3 regions of the Gottschalkia purinilytica genome follow, and region 3 is predicted to be linked to each of the others. Evidence: riboswitches for the same ligand, from Rfam matches in the RefSeq annotation. Region 3 holds a riboswitch; each other region holds the start of a gene.

Region 1 (2,277 bases), on a different contig from region 3:
TCAAAAAATAACTCTAAGCTAGATATTCCATATTAATTTTATATATAATCATGTTATTAATTGTAGATTTATTTTAAATAATGTATCAAAGATAGAATTTGGGAGTTATAAAGTTATATTGAAAAAAGCTTTAACATTTTGCCCTCAATAGGATGTGTACAACTTATATTTAATGATATAAAATATGAAGTGCGAGATAATATTATAAAAAAATAATTTGCAAATTAACTATATAATACAAGAAAATTATAGAATCTTGTCATGTATTATATAGTTAATTTTTTGAGACTATTTTATGCAAATTCATTTTAAATTTAATGTTTATGGGCTCTTAAAAAATAAATAAATTATAATTCTATAGAAAAAGAATTACTAGTTGACGCTAGATATAGTATATGATAAACTAAGTACACAACATATAGTGTAAATATAGGTGGCTGCATTATAAATGCAACTTAAAAGGGAATCAGGTGCAAGTCCTGTACGGTCCCGCCGCTGTAATGGGGAGATGTTTTACTTTTACCACTGGTATTCCGGGAAGGTGTAAAACATTCATGAGCCAGAGTCAGAATACCTGCCTATATTTTATATACCTAAATCCTACGGAGAATAGGAAGGTATTGAATATTATAAGTTATATACTTGGATATATTCATCCTCCTGAGAATTTTAACAGGAGGTTTTATTTTGAACTTATACTAATATTACTAATCACAAAGCCTAAGGAGGATTTCTTTATAATGATTACAAAGATTAAAAAAAGAGATGGAAGGGAAGTACCCTTTAATATTGAAAAAATCGCAAATGCTATATTTAGGGCTTCAAATTCTGTAGGAGTAAAAGATTATGAAGCTGCTTTCAGGCTGGCTGAAAAGATGGTAGAATACACTGAAAAAGAGATTGCTGATACTATTCCATCAGTTGAACAAATACAAGACATTGTTGAGAAAGTCCTCATAGATAATGGATGGGCTGAAACTGCTAAGGCATATATATTATATAGAGCAGAAAGAACAAGGTTAAGAGAAATGAATACTAAGCTTATGAAGATATATGAAGATTTGACCTTCAAAGAAGCTGAGGATAATGATTTTAAACGTGAAAATGCAAATATAGATGGTAATACAGCTATGGGTACAATGCTCAAATATGGTTCAGAAGGAGCAAAACAGTTTTATAATATGTTTATTTTAAAACCTGAATATTCAAAGGCCCATAAAGATGGAGATATACATATACATGACCTTGATTTTCTCACTCTTACTACTACATGTTGCCAGATTGATATTGAAAAGTTATTTAAGAAAGGCTTCAGCACAGGTCATGGTCATTTAAGAGAACCAAATGATATTCAAAGTTATTCAGCTCTTGCATGTATAGCTATTCAATCAAATCAGAATGACCAACACGGAGGTCAGAGTATTCCAAACTTTGACTATGGTATAGCTCCTGGTGTTGCGAAAACTTATGCAAAATTTTATACTAAGAATCTTATTAATACTATAGAGTTACTAACAGAAAATACTGATACAGAGATGTTAGTAAAAAAAACTTTTAAAGATATTAAAGAGCTATATAATGTAGAGCCTAATTTAAAAATGGAGAAAGAATATGTAAAAATTGAAGAGAAACATTTATTAGAATACTTTGATAATGTAGAAGTTATAAGAAAAGCTCAGAAATTTGCAAGAGATAAAGCATATACTGAAACTGATAAAAGTACATATCAGGCAATGGAGGCCTTTATTCATAATTTAAATACGATGCATAGTAGAGCAGGTGCACAAGTACCATTTAGTTCTATTAATTACGGTACAGATACATCATTAGAAGGGAGAATGGTAGTTAGAAATCTTCTTTTAGCTACGGAAGCAGGTCTTGGAAATGGTGAAACTCCTATATTCCCTATACAAATATTTAAAGTGAAAGAAGGAGTGAACTATAATACAGGTGATACTAACTATGATTTATTTAAACTTGCATGCAAGGTTAGTGCTAAAAGACTGTTCCCTAACTTCTCTTTTATAGATGCTTCATTTAACTTGAAATACTATAAAGAAGGACACCCTGAAACTGAAATAGCATATATGGGATGTAGAACGAGAGCAATGACGAATGTATATGATCCATCAAGAGAAGTTGTATATGGAAGAGGAAATTTGAGCTTTACAACAATAAATTTACCAAGAATAGCCTTAAAGAGTAATAGAAACTTAGAAAATTTCTTTAAAGAGCTTGATGAAAAAATTGATCTTGTAATAAAGCAGTTATTAGACA
Region 2 (2,277 bases), on a different contig from region 3:
AAAATTTGAAATTCATATTAGTAAGGCACGGGGAAACAGAAGCTAATGCAAACAAGATTTTTAGTGGTTGGACTGACTTCCCTTTAACGCCTAATGGAATAAAACAAGCTGAGAAGCTGGGAGAAGAATTAAAAAAATATGATATAGATGTAATATATTCTAGTCCATTACCAAGAGCATTAAAAACAGCAGAATATATATCAAAAGCTATAAAAAAAGAAATAATAACTACAGAATGTGTTAAAGAAATAAACTTTGGATTATTTGAGGGTAAAACAGGAGAACAAATTAAAAAAGAACATGAAAGCGATTGGAACTCTTGGAATGAAGACTATGTTAATTTTAGGCTTCCTGAAGGAGAAAATCTTGTAGATGTATTTAATAGAATCAAGGTTTTTATAGATAATCTTAAAGACGGAGAAAAAAACTGTGTTATAGTATCTCATTCTGCAGTTATACAAATTATAATTACATATTTGCTAGACTTAGAGCTAAACAAAATATGGCATTTTCAATGTAGAAATGGTTCTTATGTAGAAATTGATTATGAGAATGATTTTGGATTTATTAAAAAACTAATGCCTATTGACATTTAATGTCATATTCGTTGACAAAAACTTTCAGAAAAAATATAATGAACTTAACTTATAAAATTTAATAATTTTAAGGTATTTATATAAATAAAAGGGAAAGAGGTGAAAGTCCTCTACAGCCCCCGCTACTGTAAGCAGTGATGAAGTCTCTAATTACCACTGGGAAACTGGGAAGGTGAGATAGTAAAGTGATCTGCAAGTCAGGAGACCTGCCTTAAAATAGAGAGTATTACTTCGGAGGGAAGTATGTAAACTTTAGTGTAAAACTATAGAACACATAATCTTCTTATGTGTTTTTTTATTTTATGTACATTTCTTTAATTTTCTTTCCAAATAAAGTAATATTCCCTTATAATTGCATATGATACTAGTTTTATAAAAGGATAATTATAGTTGAGACATATAATATTTATATGTACTTTAAGTCAATCATAAATTTGGCTTAATTAATATTATATCTACGTTGTGTAATTATATATTTATATCTAATAGCTAGGTAACGGTATAGATATTCGAAAGATAAAAGTTAAAGAGGAGGAGTAATTATTGGCTAAGAGTATAATGTTTCAAGGTACTTCATCATGTGTAGGTAAGAGTATACTTACTACTGCACTATGTAGAATATTAAAAAATGAAGGAATAAAGGTGACTCCTTTTAAATCTCAAAATATGACTAGAAATGCTGTTAATATAGGTGGTAATAAAAGGATAGCTGGATCGCAAGTTGTCCAGGCAGAAGCTGCCAAGATAGAGCCTATGTCAGAGATGAATCCAATATTATTAATGCCTAATAGTGACGTAGGATGTGATGTAGTTATAAATGGAGAATTACATAGAGGTATGGTTGCATCAGAATATCAAGAAAAGAAAAAAGAATTTAAAAACTTAGTAAAAGAGTCTTACAATAAGTTAGACTCTATATTTGATGTAATAGTTATAGAAGGAGCTGGAAGTCCTGCTGAAATAAACTTAAGAGAAAATGATTTAGTAAATATGGGATTAGCTGAACTTGTAAATGCATCAGTTATCTTAATAGGGGATATAGACAGAGGAGGAGTATTTGCTTCTTTATATGGAACAGTAATGCTAATGAGTGAGGAAGAAAGAAAAAGAGTAAAAGGATTCATAGTAAATAAGTTTAGGGGAGATATCGAAATACTAAAGCCAGGATTAAAAATGATGGAAGATTTAATAGATAGACCATGTCTTGGTGTTATTCCATATACTAAGTTAAACATAGAAGAAGAAGATAGTCTCGTAGATGGCAAAAGATCAGAAAAGATAGAAGATGATGATTTAAGAGATAAAGAATATGATAGACTAGCAGATGTAGTTAAAAGTAATCTAAACTTAGAAGCTATAAAGAAAATAATGGGGATGTAGACTTAAATGAACGGAATTTCAATGTTGATAATAGCAGTTATATTAGATTTTATATTAGGTGATCCTCAAAATTTTCCTCATCCTATAAGATTTGTAGGTTTTATTATAAGAAAATATGAAAAGCTGATTAGAAGTTTAGGAATGAATTTAAAGCTAGGAGGCTTTATATTAACAGGATTAACTATAATAACAACTACAGCTATAATAACTTTAATACTTTGGATAGGAAAATCCATAAATCCTGTAGTTAAAACTATTTTATCTATATACCTTATATATACTTCTTTAGCATCTAAATGTT
Region 3 (2,277 bases):
GGAGTGAAAGGATTTACAGAAGCAACTGAAACATTAATTAAAGAATTTAGTTCTAGTAATGATAGATATTATAAATGGGCAATTGGAGATTCTTTATTCATGATTCAAGATAAAAGATTTGAAGACGAGTATATAGAAATCGTTAAAAATAAAAAACATGGAAGTGCAAGACAAATGGTTGTAATTGGCATAGGCAGAATAAAAAGTGAAAAAGCTATACCTATACTAATAGATCTATTAGATGATGAAGAAGTAAATGGACATGTTATAATAGCTTTAGGATACTATAAAGATCCTAAACTAATTAAATATATTGAACCTTTTATAGATCATAAGGAAGCTTGGAAAAGAAATGAAGCAAAAAAAGCTTTGAAAAAGATGGGATACTTTAAACAACAGGAAGACGAAAGTAATTAATAATAAAAAATAGCACTAACTACAGAGGACTTTTTTATTATTAATCATAAGACTTGTCCTTGAAATAAACTCCGAATAATAATATAATTAAGTAACAAGTGAATACTGTTCTCGTTTTGGGTACCATGTAAGGGTTTAATAGGGAAAGTGGTGAGATGCCACTACAGCCCCCGCTACTGTATACGGAGACAAATCTTTAATAACCACTGGTGTACATTTTACACTGGGAAGGAAAGAGGAGGATGACACGTGAGTCAGGAGACCTGCCTAAAATGTGCGCTACACTTCGGAGGGAAGTAAATGGCTTAAGAGATGTAATATTTGTACAGTTATATTTAATCTAGTACATAAGTTAAAGGCAATTTTTTGAAACTACTAGGTTAAGATTATGAATATACTTATATAAATATAAACATAAAAAGACTCTTGCCGTTTGGCAAGAGTCTTTTCTGTTTTAAAGCATTTACTAGGAGGTGTTACTTTGGGAAAAAGAATAAACAAAATTTTATATAGTTTACTCGTATTAATCTTTATACCCAAATTTGCTTATGCTATGCATATAGCAGAAGGTTTTTTACCACCTGCATGGAGTTTATCATACTTCTTACTGTGTTTACCTTTTACATATCTAGGTATTAAAGATATTAGAAAAAAGGCTAACATAACTAAAGATATGAAACTTTTTATATCACTTGCAGGAGCATATTGTTTTATTCTTTCAGCATTAAAACTTCCCTCATTTACAGGTAGTAGCTCACATCCAACAGGTATAGGTTTTGGAGCTATAACACTAGGTCCTTTTGTAATGACAATCATAGGTCTTATCGTACTTTTATTTCAAGCTTTGTTTTTAGCACATGGTGGCTTGACTACATTAGGGGCAAATACATTTTCAATGGCAGTAGTAGGTCCTATTGTTTCATATTTGGTTTACAAGTGTTTTAAGAACAAGAAACTAGGAATATTCTTTGCTTCAGCACTTGGAAATCTTATAACTTACATGGTAACAGCTACGCAACTTGCTATTGCGATGCCTTCTAAAACAGGAGGTATATTAGGTGCATGGACTAAATTCATGTCAATATTTGCAGTAACTCAAATACCACTTGCAATAGCAGAAGGAATACTTACAGTCTTAATGTTTAATGTTATTGAAAAATATTCTAAGACTGAATTAGATGCTCTTAGGGGTGAGGTATTCTATGGAAAATAAGAGAACAAATATATTATTAATATTAGCTTTAGTTTTGGTAGTTGGAAGTTCACTTGTAATAGGTTCGAGAACAGGAGATTTAGAAGGTGCAGATGCTTTAGCAGAAGAACATATATTAGAATCAAACAAAGACTTTGAGCCTTGGTTTGAGCATATATGGGAACCACCTTCTGGAGAAATAGAAAGTGCATTATTTGCACTACAAGCTGCTATAGGTGGAATGGTGATAGGCTATTATATAGGTGTAAAGAAGAATGCTAAGAACGATAATAAATCTTTCGAAAGTCAATAAGCTATCAAAGGTACATCCTATAGAAAAGATTATATTATTTTTATTTCCAATTGTAATACTGGCATTTGTGAGGGATCTCACAATGCCAGTATTACTTAATATAGCTGTAATGATTGTTCTCAATATGATAATTGAAAGTCCAAAACATATATTAATAAAGTTTGTAAAAGGAATATTTATATTTTCTTTACTTACTTCCATAACTGTTGTATTTGACTATGGCATAAAGCACACAGTTATTTTAATATTAAAAAGCTTATCAGGAGTGTTATGTATATTTTCATTTGTGATAACGACTCCGATGGAAGATGTCTTTTACTTAACTTCAAATATAAAAGGGGTTAGAGAGATAAAT

What was found. Region 3 has a riboswitch for cobalamin ahead of CLPU_RS14075 (energy-coupling factor ABC transporter permease). Riboswitches for the same ligand answer to the same signal wherever they lie in the genome.
Region 1: it holds a riboswitch for cobalamin, as region 3 does, so the genes downstream of both, CLPU_RS05260 (anaerobic ribonucleoside triphosphate reductase) here and CLPU_RS14075 (energy-coupling factor ABC transporter permease) in region 3, are expected to answer to the same signal.
Region 2: it holds a riboswitch for cobalamin, as region 3 does, so the genes downstream of both, CLPU_RS11470 (cobyric acid synthase) here and CLPU_RS14075 (energy-coupling factor ABC transporter permease) in region 3, are expected to answer to the same signal.

Annotation. Positions count from the first base shown of each region.
Region 1 covers NZ_LGSS01000004.1:84,641-86,917, reverse strand. Annotated here, with positions in the region: cobalamin riboswitch at 415-596, shown strand; gene CLPU_RS05260 (anaerobic ribonucleoside triphosphate reductase) at 741-2,277, shown strand, end outside.
Region 2 covers NZ_LGSS01000011.1:64,126-66,402, forward strand. Annotated here, with positions in the region: gene CLPU_RS11465 (histidine phosphatase family protein) at 6-596, shown strand; cobalamin riboswitch at 650-824, shown strand; gene CLPU_RS11470 (cobyric acid synthase) at 1,140-1,976, shown strand; gene cbiB (adenosylcobinamide-phosphate synthase CbiB) at 1,983-2,277, shown strand, end outside.
Region 3 covers NZ_LGSS01000018.1:21,215-23,491, forward strand. Annotated here, with positions in the region: gene CLPU_RS14070 (HEAT repeat domain-containing protein) at 1-417, shown strand, start outside; cobalamin riboswitch at 519-702, shown strand; gene CLPU_RS14075 (energy-coupling factor ABC transporter permease) at 899-1,630, shown strand; gene CLPU_RS14080 (energy-coupling factor ABC transporter substrate-binding protein) at 1,620-1,922, shown strand; gene CLPU_RS14085 (energy-coupling factor transporter transmembrane component T family protein) at 1,885-2,277, shown strand, end outside.